DNA from 4 places in the Streptomyces enissocaesilis genome. Region 3 is predicted to be linked to each of the others. Evidence: riboswitches for the same ligand, from Rfam matches in the RefSeq annotation. Region 3 holds a riboswitch; each other region holds the start of a gene.
The links. Region 3 has a riboswitch for cyclic di-AMP ahead of ABD374_RS28525 (M23 family metallopeptidase). Riboswitches for the same ligand answer to the same signal wherever they lie in the genome.
Positions count from the first base shown of each region.

Region 1: another riboswitch for cyclic di-AMP. It lies ahead of ABD374_RS03575 (M23 family metallopeptidase); the one in region 3 lies ahead of ABD374_RS28525 (M23 family metallopeptidase).
Region 2: another riboswitch for cyclic di-AMP. It lies ahead of ABD374_RS29605 (M23 family metallopeptidase); the one in region 3 lies ahead of ABD374_RS28525 (M23 family metallopeptidase).
Region 4: another riboswitch for cyclic di-AMP. It lies ahead of ABD374_RS04150 (transglycosylase SLT domain-containing protein); the one in region 3 lies ahead of ABD374_RS28525 (M23 family metallopeptidase).

Region 1 covers NZ_BAAAUD010000010.1:55,525-57,718, forward strand. Annotated here, with positions in the region: gene ABD374_RS03570 (GntR family transcriptional regulator) at 1-266, opposite strand, end outside; gene ABD374_RS03575 (M23 family metallopeptidase) at 437-1,258, opposite strand; cyclic di-AMP (ydaO/yuaA leader) riboswitch at 1,272-1,465, opposite strand; gene ABD374_RS03580 (M16 family metallopeptidase) at 1,700-2,194, opposite strand, start outside.
Region 2 covers NZ_BAAAUD010000057.1:19,970-22,163, reverse strand. Annotated here, with positions in the region: gene ABD374_RS29605 (M23 family metallopeptidase) at 1-806, opposite strand, end outside; cyclic di-AMP (ydaO/yuaA leader) riboswitch at 809-983, opposite strand; gene ABD374_RS29600 (alpha-galactosidase) at 1,308-2,194, opposite strand, start outside.
Region 3 covers NZ_BAAAUD010000054.1:46,099-48,292, reverse strand. Annotated here, with positions in the region: gene ABD374_RS28525 (M23 family metallopeptidase) at 74-1,189, opposite strand; cyclic di-AMP (ydaO/yuaA leader) riboswitch at 1,201-1,348, opposite strand; gene ABD374_RS28520 (DUF2332 domain-containing protein) at 1,606-2,194, shown strand, end outside.
Region 4 covers NZ_BAAAUD010000011.1:29,117-31,310, reverse strand. Annotated here, with positions in the region: gene ABD374_RS04155 (hypothetical protein) at 273-827, shown strand; cyclic di-AMP (ydaO/yuaA leader) riboswitch at 1,174-1,334, shown strand; gene ABD374_RS04150 (transglycosylase SLT domain-containing protein) at 1,337-2,089, shown strand.

The DNA.
Region 1 (2,194 bases), on a different contig from region 3:
GCCCCCAGCGGCTCCAGCAGCGTTCTGACCTCCAGGAGGTCGGCGGCCTCCTGCGCGGTGGGTTCGGCCACGCAGGCGCCCGCGTGCCGGCGGGTGGTGACGAACCCCTCGGACTCCAGCGTGCGCAGGGCCTCGCGCACCGGGACGCGCGAGACGCCGTAACGGCGCGCCAGCAGCTCTTCGGTGAGCCGACTGCCCCGCTCGAAGACGCCGGAGACGATGTCGTCACGGATCGCCGTGCATACCGATTGCGCGGGAATGCGCATGAGCGGACCTCCGCCTTGATCCTCGCGAAACGCGGTCGAATGACGCCTGTTCGGCGACTCTATTGCAGCGGCGCGCAATTTCCGACGGGCGGCAGGAATTCATGGATATCTTTTGGCCAACGCCGAAGGCCCCGGCGGGAAGCCGGGGCCTTCGGGAAAACCGGGGTGCGTCAGACGTTCACACCGTGCGCGCGCAGGTACGCGACCGGGTCCATGTCGGAGCCGTACTCGGAAGACGTACGGGCCTCGAAGTGCAGGTGCGGGCCCGTCGAGTTTCCGGTCGAACCCGAGAGACCTATCTGGAGGCCCGGGGTGACGGCCTGGCCGACGGAGACGCCGATGGACGACAGGTGGCCGTACTGCGTGTACGTGCCGTCGTTCATCCTGATGACGATGCTGTTGCCGTACGCCCCGCCCCAGCCGGCCTCGACGACGGTGCCCGCCCCGACGGCCACGACGGAACTGCCGGACGCGGCCCGGAAGTCGACGCCGGAGTGGCTGCCGGAGGACCAGAGCGAGCCGCCGCTCCGGTAGCCGGTGGTCACGACGGAACCGGCGACCGGAAGGGTGTAGGCGGTGAGGCGCTCGCGTTCCGCCGCACGGGCGGCGCGCTCCTCGGCCTCGCGCTCCGCCCGCTCCTCGCGCTCCTTCTCGGCCCTGGCCTCCGCCTTGCGCCTGGCCTCCGCCTTGCGCGCCGCCTCGGCCCTGCGCTCGGCCTCCGCCCGGTCGGCGGCGTGCCGCTGCGCCTCGGCCTGGGCGGCGACCTGGTCGGCGAGGGAGTCGCCGACGACGAGGGCCTGGGTCAGGCCGGTCGCCTCGACGGAGTGGGCCGCGTCGGCGCTGGTACCGGCGGCGAGGGCCGGAGAGGCCAGGCTCCCGACGGCGCCGGTCGTCGCGAGGGTGGCAACGCCCGCCAGGCTCGCGCTCCTGCGCGTCAGACGGCCCGGACGGCTCGGACGACGGTGCTTCCCGGTGGCACGGGTGAACGCCATGAAGTGGCTGGTCCTTTCCTTCCTTCTCGCCTACCGGGTTAGCTGACGGGTTCGGAGCAGGAAGGTCTCCTACGGACCCCTTCCGTACGTACGGAAGGACGTCCGATTCACCCCAGGGACTGGGCTCCTCCAGCCGCGAAGGCGGCAGGAGGGTGGGTCCCCGGCTCCCCAGGCTCGCGCCTGACGGGGACTCGGCGATGGCTGCCCGGTGCCACGGATGCGGCTCACTGCTGACGGACAGCCGGACCGACGCTAAGCGGGACATCTTTCAATCACCAAAAAGTCTCCGCGCTTTGTAACGCACCCCACAGGCCAGAAAGGCAACCTCCATAACAAAACGGACATACGCCAAGGACCCCGGCGGCCTGTCGGCCACCGGGGTCCCTCTGCCTCCCGTGGTGAGGGAGTTGCGCGATCGGCTCGCCTCGAACGGACGGACCGTCAGCCGGCGACCACCGTCACGTCACCGATGCCGAGCGCCCTGACGGGCTCCTCGATCTGCGAGGCGTCCCCGACGAGGACCGTGACCAGACGGTCCTCGGGGAAGGCGCTGACGACCGCCGCGGTGGCCTCCACCGTGCCCGTCTCGACGAGGCGGGCGTACAGCTGGGCCTGGAAGTCGTCCGGCAGGTGCTGCTCGACCTGGTCGGCGAGGGTTCCGGCGACGGCGGCCGCCGTCTCGTACTTGAGCGGTGCCACACCCACCAGGTTCTGCACGGCGACGTCGCGCTCGGCGTCGGTGAGGCCCTCGGCCGCGAGGGTGCGCAGCACCTTCCACAGGTCTTCGAGCGCCGGGCCCGTGGACTCCGTGTCCACCGAGCCGCTGATCGCCAGCATCGACGCACCCGATCCGTCGGGAGCGGAGCGCAGCACCTGGCCGAAGGCGCGCACGCCGTACGTGTAGCCCTTCTCCTCGCGCAGGACGCGGTCCAGACG
Region 2 (2,194 bases), on a different contig from region 3:
CCGACGCTCTGGCCGGAGGAGACGGACAGCGAGGAAAGGTGGGCGTACTGCGAGTACCGGCCGTCGTCGTGCTTGATGACGACCTCGTTGCCGTACGAGCCGCTCCAGCCCGCGGAGACGACGGTGCCGGCACCGACGGCCTTGACCGGGGTACCGCTGGCCGCGGCGAAGTCGACGCCCGTGTGGTAACCGCTGGACCAGCTGCCGCCGGCGGCGCGGTACGGGGTGGTGACGCCCGCGGAGACCGGGGCGGTGAAGCCGGAGCCGGTGCTCTGCGCGGCGGAGGCGGAGTTCACGGAAGTGGACTCCGCGGCCTCGGCCTTGGGAGCAGCCTTGGGGGCGGCGGCCTCGGCCTCGGCCCGGGGGGCGGCCTTGGGCGCGGCGGGCGCCTCGGCCGCCGGCTTCGCCTGCTTCGCCGGGGCCTGCTGCGCGGGCGCCGACGCCTTGGCGCCGATCGTCAGCTTCATGCCCGGCAGGATCAGCGAGGGGTTGCCGCCGACGACCTCGCGGTTGTCCTCGTACAGCTCCTGCCAGCCACCGCGCACGTTCTGCTCTTCGGCGATCTTCGACAGGTAGTCGCCGGAGACCACGGAGTAGACCTTGGCGTCGGCCTTCTTCTGCGGCGTCGCCTTCTCGGTCACCGCGGAGGCGGCCGCGGCGGCCGGCACTGCGGCCTTCTCCGCGGCGTTCGCACCGGTGGCGGTGATCAGGGGAAGCGCGAGTACGGCTCCGCCCGCTCCCGCGGCGACGATTCCGCGAGTGATCGAGCTGGACCTCGGGCGGCGGTGCTTACCCTTTGCGGGCATGGAACATTCCTCTCCGGCGCCTACGAGGTGAGCTGTCGGGTTCGGGCTGGAGATGCCCGGCCGCGCTGCTGCGCGACTTCACCCCAAGCCGGTCCGGACGCATGGGGCGTCCGGATCACCGGCGTACTTACCTGGGTCCCCCGCTCCTGCCAACGCGTGAGTGAGTGAGTGCGGATTCCGGGAGGTGGCAGGATTCGGCGGTCCACCCGGATTGCGGTGACCGTAAGCCGACGGGGCTCCCCCGTACAAGCCAGTCCATTCGCACGGCCGTTGCCTGACGGGAATTCACCACGGAATTCCCGTCACCCTCCGTGGATTACGGATCTTTGCGCACCGCCCGCGAACTGGCATGCGCACCCGGCACTCCGCCACGCACTGTCACGAATATGATCCTGCTCACCAGCAGTCCCACCATTTACCGCTCCCCCAAGCGGAGTTGCACCACAATAGCCCGTTTCGCACCAAGTGCCGCTTATCTTCCTCGCTGCGGACCGCGAGGGGTCAGACCCTCCTCAGCCGGAAGACCGCGGCGTCGAGATCACCGCGCAGCGCGGTGCGCAGTCCCCGGTGGAGCAGTACGGAACCCCGGTGCACGGCCGAGGTGTCGAGGCAGGCGTACGCCGCGCCCGGGTCGAGCCCGCGCAGGCGCAGCGGCGGCTGCTGCTCGCCGTAGTGCTGGGCCTGGAGCCAGGCGAGGACGACGGTGTCGTCCCCGCGCACGTACTGGACCGCGCTGAGCCCGCCCTCGGGCGCCCGCAGCCGGTACAGCTCGCCGTGCTGCACGACCGGCCGGATCTCCTTGTACAGGTCCACCCACTCGCGCGCCTCGGCGATCTCGTCCTCGCTCCACCCGGCCAGGTCGCCGCCGATGCCGAGCACCCCCGCCATCGCGCTCACGAAGCGGAAGCGCAGCGAGCTGACCCGCCCGTTGAGCTGCGTATTGGGGCTGTCGGTGACCCAGGCGGCCATCGCCCGCGCCGGATGCAGCTGGCTGAAGCCGTGCTGGATGGCGAGCCGGTCCAGCGGATCGGTGTTGTCGGACGTCCACACCTGGTCGGTACGGGACAGGATCCCGAGGTCGATCCGCCCGCCGCCGCCCGAGCACGACTCGAAGGCGACGTCCGGATGCGCGGCCCGCAGCCGGTCGAGGAGCGCGTACAGGGCGTGCACGTGCTCGGTCCACAGCTTCTGGGGGTACGGTTCGCCCGGCCAGCCCGCGTCGGTGAAGCAACGGTTGAAGTCCCACTTCACATAGTCGACGGGCGCGCTCGACAGCAGCCCGTGGAGCTGGTCCCAGAGGTACGCCTGGACGTCGCCGCGCGCCAGGTTGAGGACGAGCTGGTGGCGGAACTCCGTGCGGGTGCGGCCGGGATGGTGCTGCACCCAGT
Region 3 (2,194 bases):
GGGCCGTCGGACCGCCGGGTCGTCAGGCCGTCAGGCCGTCCGAGCCGTGTCAGGCCAGCCGGGCCACCGGCCGTCAGACCGTGAGGCCCTTGTCCCGCAGCCACGCGGCCGGGTCGATGGCGGAGCCGCCGGGCGTGCGCACTTCGAGGTGCAGGTGGTCTCCCGTCACATTGCCGGTGGCGCCCACGCGGCCGATGACGTCGCCCGCCCCGACCTCTCCGGAGGTGACGGTCATCGAGGAGAGGTGGCAGTACCAGATCTCCGTGCCGTCCGGGAGCTCCAGGACGATGCGGTAGCCGTACGCACCCGACCAGCCCGCCGACGTGATGGTGCCGCCGTGCACGGCCTTGAGCGGCGTGCCCTTCGGGGCGGCGAAATCCAGGCCGGTGTGCTGGCCGGAGGACCACATCGAACCGGACTGGCCGTAGGTGGAGGTGAGCGTGTACGACGAGAGCGGCAGCGAGTAGCTGGCGGCCAGCTTGGCGAGCCGCTCCTGCTCGGCCTTGCGCGCGGCCTCTTCCTCCGCCTGCCGCTTCTCCTCCTCGGCCTTCCGCTTCTCCTCCTCGGCCTTGGCCTCCGCCGCGCTCTGCTGCTCGGCCGCCTCGGCCGCGGCCTGCTCGGCGGCCTTCGCCTCGGCGGCCACCTTCGCCTCGGCGTCGGCGGCGTCCTGCTGCTGCTCGGCCTGCTGGAGGATGCGGGCGCGCAGCGCCTCGCCCGCGTCGGTGGTGCCCTGCTGCGCGTCGGCGGTGGTGATGCCCGCGGTGGTGAGCGGGGCGGCGGCCAGAATCGTTTCGCCCGCTGTGCCCGTACCCGCCTGAACGCCTGAGCCCGAGTCGTCGGACACCAGGGAGCCGATACCGGGAAGGGACTTGGCGTCGGGCAGCGAGTCCGCTATCGCGTCGGGAAGGGAGATCGAGACGGCCGGCTTGTCCTGCGCGGTGGCTATGCCGCCCGCGCCGACCGCGGCGATGACGCCGACGCCGAGAACGGTGGAGCTGCGGCCGATCCCGCCGCGCTGCTTGGCGACGCGATGACGGCCGCGTACGGGCCGGATGGACTTCTCGGTGGGATTCCACTCTCCCCAGGTTCCCTCGGCGCCACCGGGAATCCCGGCGGCGTTCGGAACGTTCGGTACCTCGTACCCGTAAGAGGGCAGGGGTGCTTCGGGGGCAGGCCTGTTGGACGCCACGGAGGCGTGCTCCTTTCCTTCCTTCTCGCCTACCGGGTTAGCTGACGGGTTCGGAGCAGGAAGGTCTCCTACGGGCCTCCTCGTAGGTACGAAGGAGTCCGATTCACCCCAAGGAACGTGGTTCCCCGGTTCCCTTGCGGAATTCGGCGCGTGCGCACGGTGTCGTCTCTTGTGACGACTGGGACGACCGTGCCGCGTTATCGAACGTTAATAGACACCGGGTCCGCTTTCCAAGCCGTTCCAGTTGATCGTTAACGATATTGGCGCGGACCAATCGCTACACAAGTGGTCACAGTGGGGCGAGTTGCTGTTCCCCCGATCCACACTCCGAAACCTCTCCGTAGTGACGGTTCGTCAATTGTTATGCGCAGGGGCGTCTTGCGACTACACGGTGTCGCGGGGTTGGCTTCACCACCATGGTTGTCAACAGCACGCGCTCCGTGACCGACCGCTACCGCGAGTTCTCCGAGCAGCAGGCCCGCGGCGTCTCCCCCGCCTACGCCGAACTCACCGCCCGCATCAGCGAGGACGAGGAGCTCTGCGCCCTCATCGCCGCCCTGCCGCCCGGCAACAAGCAGCAGCCCAACCTCCTCCTCGCCGCCGTCCGCTTCCTCGGCGGCCCCCACGAGCGGTGGACTCCCTTCCGCGCCTGGACCCTGGCCCACTGGGACGCCGTACGCGCCGTCGTGCTGACCCGCTTCACCCAGACCAACGAGCCCGCCCGCTGCGCCACCCTGCTGCCCCTCCTCGCCGCGCTCCCGCAGCCCCTCGCCCTCATCGAGGTCGGCGCCTCCGCCGGCCTGTGCCTCCACCCCGACCGCTACGCCTACCGCTACGACGGCGGCGCCGTCCTGGGCTCCTCCCCCGCCACCTTCGACTGCCGTACGGAGGGCCCCGCGCCTCTGCCCACCGCGCTGCCCGACATCGCCTGGCGCGCCGGCATCGACCTCAACCCCCTCGACCCCACCGACGAGGACGACGTCCGCTGGCTCCAGTCGCTGATCT
Region 4 (2,194 bases), on a different contig from region 3:
GCCCGGGTGGGTGAGCCGCGCTGCCGGCCCTGCCGGGGATCGCCGCCCGGCTCGCCTGCCGCACCCCGGTGGGCGAGCCGCCGCGCCGCGCGATCGGCGCGGCGATATCCCGGCTGTGTGAGGAACCGACAGCGGGGCCCGGCCCGCTCACGCTCTTCTCGCCGCAGAGCAACTCCCTTATGGGGGGGAAGCCCCTTCCACCGGGGCGCTCACCGCCCACCCGGCGGTCACAGAGGTGAGCGGCACGACGTACGCCGTGCCGTCATCTGCGCGTGGATCCCGCCGCGCCCAAGGGGCCTGACGATCCGTTGCCGGAGTCCCTGGACGGCTGCCCCGACTCCGCGCTCCCCTCCCAGTGGCTGCCCAGCCCTTCCGGGCTGCCCGCCGTGGCGGGTCTGCGGCTGCTGCTGAGCGACGGCTTCGCCGCACTCGGGGAGCATCTGGCCGCCGACGGTGACCGGGCCCCGGGCTGGGAGCAGCGCCCCGCGCGCTCGGTGCCGCATCCGGTGGAGGAGTGCGCCGCGGTCTGCGGACTGGACGAGGACGCCGCGGCGCTCCATTGGAAGCCGGTCCGCTTCAAAGCTGCGGCGGCCGAACTGGGCGGGTCGGGGCTGGTGTTGCGCGCGGACCGGGCGGGGGCGGGCCGCTCCCTCTTCCTGCCGGGCACCCGGCAGGGGCGCAAACCGACGCGCCTCCCCGCAGACGCGTCGAAGCCCGTCCTGCTGCCACCGGCCAGGGAACACCGGTCGACGACACACCCGGTGGCGGTGCCCTCCGGTCCGCTGCCCCTGCATTTCGCGGATGCGTGGGAGGGCCGTAACGGGTGAAGGCGGCCGGAGAGAGCCGCGAATCCACCCAATGTCATATAGGTCTAAATCGCCTTATCGCATGGCATATAGCCTGCCGGTCGAGGCGGTTGGGCGCCCGCCCCTGCCCGGCGGAGCACCCCAAGTGATATGAGTCACGGCCCGCAACGGCATGGCTGAAGCGGTACTGGGCACAGTTCCGGCCCCCAGAAAGAAAGTTGAGTCCTCGCTCAAGGCGAGTGACGGATTTTTCTCCGTCCGGAACCGCGATATGGATCATGCGGAGCAATTTCAGGGCTTGTTCCGCCCGGCCACTCTCGCTTACGGTCACCGTCAATCCGGGTGGACCGCCGAATCCTGCCGCCGTCCGGAAACCACACCCACTCACGTACGGCAGGAGCGGGGGACCCAGGTAAGCCGCCGTTCCGGAATTCCGGAACGGCTCGGGGTGAAGTCGCATTCACATGCGGCCGGGCATCTCCAGCCCGAACCCGACAGCTCACCTCGCAGGCGACGGAGAGGAATTCACCATGCCCGCAAAGGGTAAGCACCGCCGTTCCAAGTACGCCTCACTCACTCGGGGCTTCATCGCCGCGGGTACGGGAGGCGCCGCACTCGTCCTCCCGCTCCTCGGCGCGACTTCTGCCGGCGCGGCGCCGCAGGCCGTCGCCGTCGAGAAGGCCGACTCCGTCATCTATGCCGTGATGTCCGGCGACTCGCTCTCCAAGATCGCCGGTGACCACTCCGTGGCCGGTGGCTGGGAGAAGCTGTACCAGGACAACCGGGAGGCCGTCGGCGACAACCCCTCGCTGATCCGTCCGGGCCTGGAGCTGACCATCGCCAGGGGGACCGAGGCCGAGGCCGAGAGGCCGGCGTCCTCCTCCGACCGGGCCGACCGTTCCGAGCGGAAGACCGCGCCGGCCGCCGAAAGCGACGCCCCCGCCGTGGAATCCGCGTCCTATTCCAACGACCTCGACGGCTGGATCAAGGAATCGCTGGCCATCATGGCCAAGCACGGTATTCCCGGTACGTATGACGGAATTCACCGGAACATCATGCGCGAGTCCTCGGGCAACCCGATGGCCATCAACAACTGGGACTCCAACGCCGCCGCCGGAACACCCTCCAAGGGTCTTCTCCAGGTGATCCAGCCGACGTTCCAGGCCTATCACGTGCCCGGTACGTCGCTGGACAGTTACGACCCTGTCGCCAATATCACCGCCGCGTGCAACTACGCCGCCGACAGGTACGGCTCGATCGACAATGTGAACGGCCCCTACTAGGAGGCCCGCGTCGTCGGCCCCGCTCCCCCGCCGTTCAGGCGACGGGGCGGGGCCGACGGCGTCCTCCGTCCGGGTCGCGGCCGGTCAGGTTCCCGCCGGGCCGGG